Regions from separate parts of the Kitasatospora sp. NPDC002227 genome, predicted to be linked through region 3. Evidence: predicted binding sites of a transcription regulator. Region 3 holds the regulator's gene; each other region holds the start of a gene.
What was found. The regulator HrcA, encoded in region 3, represses chaperone genes, less so after heat shock. The targets are predictions, from matches to a motif close to TTNGCACTCNGNNNNNCNGAGTGCNAA.

Region 1 (4,091 bases), on a different contig from region 3:
CACCACCGAGCAGCGGGTCAAGGACGTGCTGGACTGGGCGCGTGACCCGGTCAGCCTGAACATGTCGGTGGACGACGAGGGCGAGACCCAGTTCGGTGACCTGGTGGAGGACACCGGAGCGACCTCCCCGGAGGACGCCGTGCTGGTGATGCTGCGCCGTGAGGAGCTGGACGACCTGATCGGCCGCCTGGACGACCGGACGGCCTCGATCATCCGCTCCCGCTACGGGATGGAGGACGGCCGCGAGCGGACGCTCACCGAGGTCGGCAAGCAGCACGGGCTGACTCGGGAGCGGATCCGGCAGATCGAGAAGCACGCCCTGGCGGAGCTGAAGAAGATCGCGGACCACTCGGGCTTCGAGGCGGCCTGACCGGTGCGCGGGGCGAGCGGGAGTGGTGGGAGCCCTGGCGGTTGGCCGGGGCTCCTCGCCGTTTCCCGGCGGCGGGAGAGGGCCGCCTACCCTGGGAGGGTCGGAGCAGGACGGACGTGGGAGCGGGACGGATGAACGAGCGGGACGAACCGGCGCAGCAGGCCGACCAGGGCGAGCAGGCCCGGAAGAAGGCCGCGCTGGTCTTCGGCGACCCGCTGGACCGGCAGAGCGGTGACGACACCGACCGGGGCTGGGGCGAGGGCCAGGGCACGGCCGCCGGCGGCCGGGGGCTGGACTGGTACCTGAGCCAGCGGCCGCCGCACCACGGGGAGTGAGGCGGCCGGGACGGGGACGGCGGACAGAAGCGGGAACGGGGGCAGGGACGGCGGGCGGGGGGCGGGAGCCGGGCTCTCAGCCCTGCCGGACCAGCGCGTCGCGGATCTCGGTGAGCAGCACGACCTCCTGGGCCTCCGCCTCGGCGGCGACCTCCTCGACGGTCTTGCGGTTGGCCATGTAGTGCTTCATGGGGACGATCAGGGCGAAGTAGACGACGGCGGCGGTGATCAGGAACTGCAGGGCCGCGCTCAGCACCGAGCCCCACAGGATGTAGACGCCGGAAGTGACGTGGCCGGTCTCGTCCATGGCGCAGGGGCCCTTGAGGCAGGACGAGTACGAGGCCAGGTCCTCGCTTCCGAAGAGGCCGACGATGGGGTCGATGACGCCCTTCACGAAGGCGTTGACGATGTTGGTGAAGGCCGCGCCGATGACGACGGCGACGGCGAGGTCGATGACATTGCCGCGGAGCAGGAATTCCTTGAAGCCCTTCATGCCGCGCTGAACGACGAACCACGGGAGTGGTCACGGGTGAATCCGACGGCGTCTGGTTGACGCCTCGGACTGGCCGCTCCCCGCCCCCGGCAGCAGGGCGGCGCCAGGGGCGAACCCGGCCTCCGGGGCTGTGGGCGCGGGGGTGACGGCAGCCGTGGCGGCCGCCGGGGAGGCCCGCAGCGGTGGCAGCGGGCCGTGCCGCAGGGGCCCGGCGGTCAGCGAGGTGGAGGCGGCCAGCAGCCCGGCCACCACCACGCCCGGTCGGTGCCGGACGGCCTGCTGCAGTCGGTGCCGCCCGCCCGCACCGCGCCGGATCGGCGCGAAGTCGGGCACCGCCCGCCGGGGTGGGACGGCCGGCTCCGGATCGGGGGCCACCGCCCGGGCCCGCTGCTGCGGGGGACGCTCTCCGAACTGCGTAGTGCTGGTCATGGCTGGGGCACCGCCTCCGGTCGGCCGGCACGGGCCCGGCCGGGCCCGCGGGACCAGGGTGCGCCGAAGGCCCCCGGTCCGGCAGAAATACCCCCAGCCTGTGGATAACCCCGGGGCTGTGGACAACGCATGTCACCCGCAGGGGTGAAACAGCACGCAACAGGGCCCGGCACCGAGAAGGTGCCGGGCCCTGTGAAGCCTGTGCTCAGCTCGCGGAGCTGGTGCCCGTGCTGCTCGAGGAGGCCGCCGGAGCGGGGGCCGGGGCGGCGGGCGCCGAAGCGGCCGAGGAGGAGCCGGAGGAGCCGGACGAGCCCGAGGAGGCGCTCACCGAGCTGGTCGAGGAGGACCGGCTGTCGGTGCGGTAGAAGCCCGAGCCCTTGAAGACCACGCCCACGGCCGAGAAGACCTTGCGGAGCTTCCCCTGGCAGTCCGGGCAGGTGGTCAGCGCGTCGTCGGTGAACTTCTGCACCGCCTCCAGGCCGTTGCCACACTCGGTGCACTGGTACTGGTACGTGGGCACTTGTCTTCCTCCTGCACTTCCCCCTGGCACTCTCGCCTGATGAGTGCTAACGACGGTCAATGATGCGGCATTCCGCCACCCGGAGTCCAGCGCCCCAGGTGTGAGATACCCCCGCCCGGCGCCGGGCCGAGCGATTCACCCCTTGGCGGCACCCACCAGCTGGGCGCCCTGGGCGGCCCCGCCCCGGGCCACCGTGCGGCCGGCCTTGGCGGGCGGCGTCAGCAGGTGCCGCAGCGAGATCAGCGCGGCCAGGCCGAGCCCGGCCCCGGCGATCGGGACCAGGAAGCCGGCCCAGGCGCCGTGCCCGTCGATCAGCTGCCCGGCGACGGTGGAGCCGGCCGCCAGGCCGAGGCCGATCGCACCGGTCAGCCAGGTGAACGCCTCGGTCTTGGCGCCGTCGGCGACCAGCGACTCGACCAGCGTGTAGCCGGTGATCAGGGTGGGCGCGATGGCCAGGCCGCAGACCAGGCCGGCCACGGCCAGCGCGGTCAGGTCGGGCATCGCCCACAGGGTCGAGCAGCCGAGCACCAGGAGCGCGTAGCTGCCGAGCATCCGCTGCCGGGCCGAGCGCCGCCAGGCGACCATTCCGTACAGCACGCCGGCCAGCATGGAGCCGCCCGCGAAGATGCCGTAGACGGTGCCGCTCACGCCCGGCTGGCCGACCGCCTCCGCGAAGGCGGTGACGGAGACCTGCATGGCGCCGAAGACGGTGCCGACCCCGAGGAAGGAGCCCGCGAGCAGGCGCACGCCCGGGGAGGAGAGCGCCGAGACGCGCTCGGCGCCGGCCGTCCGAGGGTGCTGGGCGGGGGCGGTGCGGCGCTGGGCCGCGAAGGCCAGGCCGCCGAGCACGGTCAGCGCGGCCTCGCCGATCAGGCCGGCGGCCGGGGTGACGGTGGTGGCGATCGCGGTGGCGAGCACCGGGCCGACGACGAAGGTGAACTCGTCGGTGACGGACTCGAAGGCGAAGGCGGTGTTCAGCTTCTGCGGGGAATCACTCGACAGCTTGGCCACCCAGCGGGCCCGCACCATCGCGCCGATCTGCGGCACGCTCGCCCCGGCGGGGGCGGCGGCCAGGAAGAGCGTCCAGACCGGGGCGTGCCCGAGCGCCAGCGCGATCAGCGCGCCGACCGACAGGGCGTGCACGGCGACGCTCGGCAGCAGTACGGCGGCCTGGCCGTACCGGTCGGCCAGCCGGCCGGTCTGCGGGCCGACGAAGGCCTGGGCGACGGCGGAGACCGCGGCGACCGCACCGGCGGTGCCGTAGGAGCCGTGGGTGTCGAAGACCAGCAGCACGATGCCCAGGCTCAGCATGGCGTAGGGCAGGCGGGCGGCGAAGGCGGGGACCAGGAACGTCCAGGCGCCGGGGGTGCGGAGCAGGGCACCGTAGCCGACACGGGTGGGGGCGGGGGTTTCGACCGGGGCGGGGGCCGTCACGGTCGGTCCTTCCTGCTGCCTGGTAGCGCGGACGGGGTGTGGGTGGCCCCGACGGCGCCGAGAGTCGTCCTCTCGCGCGTCGACCGGGGTGATACCGGGTCCGGAACGGGACCTCAGCCGCCGAGCGGTCGCGCCAACTCTGCATCAGACAGATGTAGCGGGTGTTCAGGTAGGTACAGAAGCTTGTATCACCATGCTAGCGCGGAACACCCAATCCCGCCTAGGAACGCAAGGTGAACGTCGCGCGACGCACATGAACCGAATCAGCTACCCGCGTAGCTGGCGGAGAACCAACGGTGACCACCCGCAGAACCCACGACCACCCGCAGGGCCCTACGACCGCCCGTGCAGCCAGCCCGCCAGCTTGCCGCCCTTGTCCACGGCGCGCAGCCGCCGCTCGGCCGCCTCGCTGACCTCCTCGGTGGTGACCACGAGCAGCTCGTCGCCGGCCCGCAGCACGGTGGCCTTGTCCGGTACGAAGCTGCTGCCGTCGCGCACCACCAGGGTCAC
Region 2 (4,091 bases), on a different contig from region 3:
GAGGCAGCGGCCTCCAGGGTGGCCTCGGCCCGCACCTCGCGGGGCGAGGCGTGCGGGGCAGAGCGCGTGGCGCCGCCCTGCGAGTCGGGGTAGCGGAAGGCGAGGGCGACCTCGCACTCGCCGCTGCGCAGCATCGCCAGCGACTCCGGCGGCTCGGCCTCCACCAGCGACACGCGCACCCCCGGATGGGCGCCCCGCAGCCGGGCGACAGCGGGCGGCACCAGGGTGGAGCTGGCGGTCGGGAAGGAGACCAGCCGGACCCGCCCGGCGCGCAGCCCGGTGATCGCCGCGACCTCCTCCTCGGCGGCCGAGAGCCCGGCCAGGATGCCGGTGGCGTGCTTGAGCAGCACCTTGCCGGCCTCGCTCAGCTGCATGTCGCGCCCGGAGCGGACCACCAGCGGCGTGTCCACGGACTTCTCCAGCGCCTTCATCTGCTGGCTGACCGCCGGCTGGGTGCAGCCCAGCTCCCGCGCGGCGGCCGAGAAGGACCCGGTACGGGCGACGGCGCGGAGGACTCGGAGGTGTCGGGCCTCGATCATGCCTCAGTTATAAGCCAGACTTTGAGCGCCACAAAACCGGCCTGATCCTCCCCCGGCCTTCGGCCGGGAGGTGCCCCCTCACGCCGGAGGCCCGGCTCCCACCCCTCACAGGGTGCGAGCCGGGCCTGAAGGCTCAGCCGTTCGACCGAGGTCAGTGCGAGTGACCGTGACCGCCGTGCGAGTGACCGGCGCCGGCCTCCTCCTCGGCGGGCTTCTCGACCACGAGGGTCTCGGTGGTGAGCAGCAGCGAGGCGATGGAGGCGGCGTTCTCCAGGGCCGAGCGGGTGACCTTGACCGGGTCGATGACGCCGGCCTTCACCAGGTCGCCGTACTCGCCGGTGGCGGCGTTGAAGCCCTGACCGGCCTCCATCTCCGCGACCTTGGAGGTGATGACGTAGCCCTCGAGGCCGGCGTTCTGGGCGATCCAGCGCAGCGGCTCGGCGAGCGCCTTGCGGACGACGGCGACACCGGTCGCCTCGTCGCCCGAGAGGCCCAGGCCACCGTCGAGCACCTTCTGGGCGTGCACGAGGGAGGCGCCACCACCGGCGACGATGCCCTCCTCGACCGCGGCGCGGGTCGCCGAGATGGCGTCCTCGAGGCGGTGCTTGCGCTCCTTGAGCTCGACCTCGGTGGCGGCACCGACGCGGATGACGCAGACGCCGCCGGCGAGCTTCGCCAGGCGCTCCTGCAGCTTCTCGCGGTCCCAGTCCGAGTCCGTGTTGGCGATCTCGCCCTTGATCTGGGCGACGCGGCCCGCGACGGCCTCGGTGTCACCGGCGCCGTCGACGACGGTGGTCTCGTCCTTGGTGATGGTCACGCGGCGGGCGGAGCCCAGCACGTCCAGACCGGCCTGGTCGAGCTTGAGGCCGACCTCCTCGGAGATGACGGTGCCGCCGGTGAGGACGGCGAGGTCACCGAGGATCGCCTTGCGGCGGTCACCGAAGCCGGGGGCCTTGACGGCCACGGCGTTGAAGGTGCCACGGATCTTGTTGACGACCAGGGTGGAGAGCGCCTCGCCGTCCACGTCCTCGGCGATGATCAGCAGCGGGCGCGAGGCGCCGCCCTGCAGGATCTTCTCGAGCAGCGGGAGCAGGTCCTGGATCGAGGAGATCTTGCCCTGGTTGATCAGGATGTACGGGTCCTCCAGGACCGCCTCCTGACGCTCCGCGTCGGTGACGAAGTACGGCGAGAGGTAGCCCTTGTCGAACTGCATGCCCTCGGTGAAGCCCAGCTCCACGCCGAAGGTGTTCGACTCCTCGACGGTGATGACACCGTCCTTGCCGACCTTGTCGATCGCCTCGGCGATCAGCTCGCCGACCTGCGGGTCCTGCGCGGAGAGGGAGGCGACGGCGGCGACGTCGTCCTTGCCCTCGATCTCGCGGGCGACCGAGAGCAGGTGCTCGGAGACGGCGGCGACGGCCTTGTCGATGCCCTTCTTCAGGGCGGCCGGGCCGGCGCCGGCGGCGACGTTGCGCAGACCCTCGTTAACCAGGGCCTGGGCCAGCACGGTGGCGGTGGTGGTGCCGTCACCCGCGACGTCGTTGGTCTTGGTGGCGACCTCCTTGACCAGCTGCGCGCCGAGGTTCTCGTACGGGTCGTCGAGCTCGACCTCGCGGGCGATGGTCACACCGTCGTTGGTGATGGTCGGCGCGCCGAACTTCTTGTCGATGACGACGTTGCGGCCCTTGGGGCCGATGGTCACCTTGACGGTGTCGGCCAGCTTGTTGACACCGCGCTCCAGCGAGCGGCGGGCGTCCTCGTCGAACTGAAGGATCTTCGGCATGTCTGATGCTTCCTTAGGGATCGAAACGTGAGCCAACAACCACGCCCCGGCCCCTTGTCAGTGCTGACAGAGAGATCCGGGGCGGGCTGGTTACGACTGGTGCCGCTTACTTCTGGACGATGGCCAGAACGTCGCGGGCCGAGAGGACGAGGTACTCCTCGCCGTTGTACTTGACCTCGGTGCCGCCGTACTTGGAGTACAGGACGATGTCGCCGACGGTGACGTCGAGCGGCAGACGCTGGCCGTCCTCGAAGCGGCCCGGGCCGACGGCCAGGACGACGCCCTCCTGGGGCTTCTCCTTCGCGGTGTCCGGGATAACCAGGCCGGAGGCCGTGGTGGTCTCGGCTTCGAGCGGCTGGACCACGATGCGGTCCTCAAGCGGCTTGATGGCAACCTTGCTGGCGGTGGTCACGTCCGAGTTCCCCTTCGGAGATTACGGGGTTGTTCTTCAGGTAAGGGGCGACCTGCCGGCACCTGCCGTCGCGGGGGTCAGGGGCACTCGGTCGCGTTAGCACTCACCCGGTGGGGAGTGCCAGGAACGACCATAGGGCGCGGTTAGCACTCAGTCAACCAGAGTGCCAACGGCGCGCCCGTTTCGCTTCCGGCGACAATGGGCGCGTGGAGATCGAACCGTTCCGGGCCCTGCTGACCGACCAGGGGCAGCGCCTCCTTGCCGAGCTGCGTGACTTCGACCCCGGGCAGGAGCTGGCGCTGGCCACCCGGCTGCGGCGCGAGCACCCGGCCGAGCTGGTCTCCGCCGCGCTCGCCCAGGCCCGGCTGCGCCAGCGTGCCGCCGCGAAGTTCGGCGCGGACGCCGCCGCGATGTACTTCACCCCGAACGGCGTCGAGCAGGCCACCCGGCGCTCGGTGGCCGAGTGGCGCGCGCGGCGGTTCGGCGCGCTCGGGGTGAAGCGTCTGGCCGACCTGTGCTGCGGGATCGGCGGCGACGCGATCGCGCTGGCCCGCGCCGGGGTCGCCGTGCTCGCCGTCGACCGCGACCCGCTGACCTGCGCCGTGGCCGAGGCCAACGCGGCGGCCCTCGGCCTGTCGGAGCTGATCGAGGTCCGCGAGGCGGACGTCACGGAGGTCGACGTCACCGGCTACGACGCCGTCTTCACCGACCCGGCCCGCCGCACCGGCCGGGGCCGGGTCTTCGACCCCGAGGCGTACTCGCCGCCGCTCTCCTGGGCCCTGGCGGCCGCCCGCCGCACCCCGTACGGCGCCCTCAAGGTGGCCCCCGGCATCCCGCACGAGGCCGTGCCCCAGGAGGCCGAGGCCGAGTGGGTCTCCGACCACGGCGAGGTCAAGGAGGCCGTCATCTGGTTCGGCACCGACGCGCCGGGCCGGTACCGGGCCACCCTGCTGCCCGGCCCGCACACCCTGGCGGGCGGCACCCGGCCCGACCCCGAGCCCGGCCCGGTCGGCCGCTACCTGTACGAGCCGGACGGCGCCGCCATCCGGGCCCGGCTGCTGCCGGAGATCGCCGAGACGGTCGGCGGCCGGCTGATCGACCCGATGATCGCCTACCTGACCTCCGACCGGCTGGTGCCGACCCCGCTCGCGCACGCCTACGAGCTCACCGACGTGCTCCCGTACAACGTCAAGAAGCTCAAGGCGCTGCTGCGCGAGCGGCAGGTCGGCACGGTCGTCATCAAGAAGCGCGGCATCGGCGTCACCCCCGAGGAGCTGCGCCGCCAGCTCAAGCCGAGCGGGCCGAACACGGTGACGGTGATTCTGAGCCGCCTCGGCAACGGCCACCTCATGATGCT
Region 3 (4,091 bases):
CGCCCGCCGAGGGCAAGTTGCAGCCCCGCACGGGCTGGTCGCGCAGTTCCCCGCGCCCCCGAACGGATAGTGCAACTGACCGCAGTGCCTAGCTCCAGCGGCCGGTGTGCGCCAGCAGCAGCGCCCCGCCGGCCACCCCCGCCGTGGACGTCCGCAGCACCGACGGCCCGAGCCGGTACGGCTTCGCACCCGCCTCGGCGAAGGCGGCCAACTCCTCCGGCGAGATGCCCCCTTCGGGACCGACGATCAGCACCAGGTCACCGGCCGGCGGCAGCTCCGCCGCCGCCAGCGGCAGCGAGCCCTCCTCGTGCAGGACGGCCGCGAAGGAGGCCGCACCGAGCAGCGGAAGCAGCTGACGCGTCGTCATCGGCTCGCCCACCTCGGGGAAGCGGAGCCGGCGGGCCTGCTTGCCCGCCTCCCGTGCGGTGGCCCGCCACTTGGCCAGGGCCTTCGCGCCCCGGTCGCCCTTCCACTGGGTGATGCAGCGGGAGGCCGCCCAGGGGATGACGACGTCGACGCCGACCTCGGTCATCGTCTCGACGGCCAGCTCGCCCCGGTCGCCCTTGGGCAGCGCCTGGACGACCACGATCCGGGCCGCCGCCACCGGCTCCTCCCGGACCTCGGCGACAAGCACGTCCAGCGCGTCCTTGCCGTGCACGGCCGCGACCGTCCCGTGCACGCCGCGCCCGGCGCCGTCCGCCAGCGTGACGGCCTCCCCGGGTTCCAGCCGCTTCACGGCGGCCGCGTGCCGCCCCTCCGGGCCGTCCAGCCGGAGCACCGCGCCCGGCGCGGCCCCCGCCAGCCGCTCGGTCTCGACGACGAACACGGGCGCGGTCATGGCACTCCTCAGTACAGGTCGGACGAACGGAGCCCCCGCACCGGCAGTCGGTGCGGGGGCCCGGAACAGCAAGGATCAACGCCCGTTGAAGGCGTCCTTCAGCCGGGAGAACAGGCCCTGCTGGCCGGGGGCGAAGGTGCCCGAGGGGCGCTCCTCGCCGCGCAGCAGGACCAGGCGGCGCAGCAGCTCCTCCTGCTCGGGGTCGAGCTTGGTGGGGGTCTGCACCTCGACATGCACTATCAGGTCGCCCCGGCCGCCGCCGCGCAGGTGGGTGATGCCCCGGCCGTGCAACGGGATGGACTGGCCGGACTGCGTGCCCGGGCGGATGTCCACGTCCTCGACGCCGTCCAGGGTGGTCAGCGGCACCTGGGTGCCGAGCGCCGCGGCCGTCATCGGGATGGTGACCGTGCAGTGCAGGTCGTCGCCACGCCGCTGGAAGGTCGGGTGGGTGGTCTCGGCGATCTCGACGTAGAGGTCACCGGCGGGGCCGCCACCAGGGCCGACCTCGCCCTCGCCGGCCAGCTGGATCCGGGTGCCGTTGTCGACACCGGCCGGGATCTTGACCGTGAGGGTGCGGCGCGCGCGCACCCGGCCGTCGCCGGCGCACTCGGGGCACGGGGTCGGGACGACGGTGCCGAAGCCCTGGCACTGCGGGCAGGGGCGGGAGGTCATCACGTTGCCGAGGAAGGAGCGGGTCACCTGGGAGACCTCGCCCTTGCCGCGGCACATGTCACAGGTCTGCGCCGAGGTGCCGGGGGCCGCGCCCTCGCCGGAACACGTCGTACAGGTGACGGCCGTGTCGACCTGGAGCTCTTTGGTGGTGCCGAACGCGGCCTCCTCCAGGCTGATCTCCAGGCGGATCATGGCGTCCTGGCCCCGGCGGGTCCGCGAGCGCGGGCCGCGCTGGCCGGCTGCGGCGCCGAAGAAGGCGTCCATGATGTCGGAGAAGCCGAAGCCCGCCGCGCCCGCGCCGAAGCCCCCGGCGCCACCGCCGCCACCGTTCGGGGAGAGCGGGTCGCCACCGAGGTCGTAGACCTGGCGCTTGGCCGGGTCGGAGAGCACCTCGTAGGCGGCGTTGATCTCCTTGAACCGCTCCTGCGTCTTCGGGTCCGGGTTGACGTCCGGGTGCAGTTCACGGGCAAGGCGCCGGAACGCCTTCTTGATCTCGTCCTGCCCCGCATCCCGTCGGACGCCGAGTACCGCGTAGTAGTCCGTGGCCACCAAATGCTCCGCTTGTTCCGCCTGTTGAAGTGCTGCGACTGGTCACCGGGCCGGGTGGCCCGGTTGGTTCCTACGATTCGGCCAGGATCTGGCCCACGTACCGTGCCACCGCACGCACCGCCCCCATTGTGCCCGGGTAGTCCATCCGGGTCGGGCCGATCACGCCCAGTTTCGCCACGCTCTCGTCGCCCGAACCGTAACCGACGGACACGACCGAGGTGGAATTGAGTCCTTCGTAGTCGTTCTCCCGGCCGATCCGCACCGTCACTCCGGCGTCGGGCGTCTCACCCAGCAGGCGCAGCAGCACCACCTGCTCCTCCAGGGCCTCCAGGACCGGTTGGATGGTGAGCGGGAAGTCATGGCCGAACCTGGTCAGGTTCGCCGTGCCGGCCAGCATGATCCGCTCCTCGTTCTGCTCGGCGAGCGTCTCGAAGAGGGTGGCGAGCACGGTGGTGACGGTCGGCCGGTCGGGCGCCTCGAAGGCGGCCGGCAGGTCCTCCAGGAGGGCCGGCACGTCGGGCAGCCGCTGGCCGCCCGCACGGGCGTTCAGCCTGGCCCGCAGGTCCGCGAGGACCGTCTCGCCCACCGTGCCGGGGCAGTCGACCATCCGCTGCTCGACCCGGCCGGTGTTGGTGATCAGCACCAGCATCACCTTGGCCGGGGCCAGCGCGACCAGCTCGACGTGCCGGACGGTGGAGCGGGAGAGCGAGGGGTACTGCACCACGGCGACCTGCCTGGTCAGCTGCGCGAGCAGCCGGACCGTCCGGGCGACGGTGTCGTCCAGGTCGACCGCGCCGTCCAGGAAGTGCCGGATGGCCCGGCGCTCGGGGGCGCTCATCGGCTTGACCTCGGCCAGCCGGTCGACGAACAGGCGGTAGCCCTTGTCGGTGGGGATCCGCCCGGCGCTGGTGTGCGGCTGGTGGATGTACCCCTCCTCCTCCAACGCCGCCATGTCGTTGCGCACCGTGGCGGGGGAGACACCCAGGCTGTGCCGCTCGACCAGCGCCTTGGAGCCGACCGGCTCCTCGGTGCCGACGTAGTCCTGCACGATGGCGCGTAGCACCGCGAGCTTGCGGTCGTCCAACGGCCGCTCGCTGAGCATGGCACGCACCTCCGTCTTCGTCCGTTGAGCTGGTGTCGGTACTCCTTCTGGCACTCAGGAAGGCAGAGTGCCAGGACCGTACCTGCCAGTGTAAGGCCCGCCCACCACCGCAGGAACGGCCTGCCCGAGTGATCCTCGTCCGATCTTCGCCGGTGCCCGGCGGGTCGCGGGGTGGCAGCATCGAAGACAGACAGTGATATCTGTGCACTTCTCGGAGAAGGAGCAGTGATGTCGGCGTCACCCCAGCACTCCCGCTTCGCCCCGGACCGCGGTCTCACCAGCCGGATGGTCCTGACCATGTTCTTCATCGGGCTGCTCTATGTCGGCTTCACCGGAGTGCTGATCGTCCTGCTGCGCGGGGCCTGGCCGCTGATCGTGCTGATCTCGGGCGGTCTCTTCGTGGCCCAGTTCTGGTTCAGCGACAAGATCACCGAACGGGCGATGGGCGCCCACCAGGTCACCCCGGAGCAGTACCCGCAGCTGCACGGCACCGTTGACCGCCTCTGCGCCCTGGCCGACATGCCAAAGCCCCGGGTGGCCGTCGCGGACAACGACATGCCCAACGCCTTCGCCACCGGCCGCAACCCGCAGAACGCCGTGGTCTGCGTGACCACCGGCCTGCTGCGGCGCCTGGAGCCCGAGGAGCTGGAGGGCGTGCTCGCCCACGAGCTCTCCCACGTCGCCCACCGGGACGTGGCGGTGATGACGGTGGCCGGGTTCCTCGGCGTGCTCGCCGGGATGATGACCCGGATCGCCCTCTACGGCGGCATGTTCGGCGGCAACAACCGCAACAGCAACGACCAGAACGCGGCCATCGCGATGCTGGTCATCCCGCTGGTCAGCATGGTGGTCTACGCGATCAGCTTCCTGCTCACCCGGCTGCTCTCCCGCTACCGCGAGCTGGCCGCCGACCGCGCCGCCGCCCAGCTC

Region 1: the regulator HrcA is predicted to act here: its motif matches at 2,171-2,197, upstream of ABT095_RS33385 (FmdB family zinc ribbon protein).
Region 2: the regulator HrcA is predicted to act here: its motif matches at 2,878-2,904, upstream of groES (co-chaperone GroES).

What each region holds. Positions count from the first base shown of each region.
Region 1 is NZ_JBEOWY010000058.1:14,120-18,210, reverse strand. It holds gene ABT095_RS33405 (sigma-70 family RNA polymerase sigma factor) at 1-370, shown strand, start outside; gene ABT095_RS33400 (hypothetical protein) at 502-705, shown strand; gene mscL (large conductance mechanosensitive channel protein MscL) at 782-1,198, opposite strand; gene ABT095_RS33390 (hypothetical protein) at 1,229-1,627, opposite strand; gene ABT095_RS33385 (FmdB family zinc ribbon protein) at 1,833-2,147, opposite strand; gene ABT095_RS33380 (MFS transporter) at 2,283-3,581, opposite strand; gene ABT095_RS33375 (potassium/proton antiporter) at 3,915-4,091, opposite strand, start outside.
Region 2 is NZ_JBEOWY010000007.1:215,662-219,752, forward strand. It holds gene ABT095_RS09245 (LysR family transcriptional regulator) at 1-539, opposite strand, end outside; gene groL (chaperonin GroEL) at 691-2,322, opposite strand; gene groES (co-chaperone GroES) at 2,429-2,734, opposite strand; gene ABT095_RS09260 (class I SAM-dependent methyltransferase) at 2,941-4,091, shown strand, end outside.
Region 3 is NZ_JBEOWY010000008.1:229,828-233,918, forward strand. It holds gene ABT095_RS10455 (16S rRNA (uracil(1498)-N(3))-methyltransferase) at 89-838, opposite strand; gene dnaJ (molecular chaperone DnaJ) at 914-2,059, opposite strand; gene hrcA (heat-inducible transcriptional repressor HrcA) at 2,130-3,161, opposite strand; gene htpX (zinc metalloprotease HtpX) at 3,390-4,091, shown strand, end outside.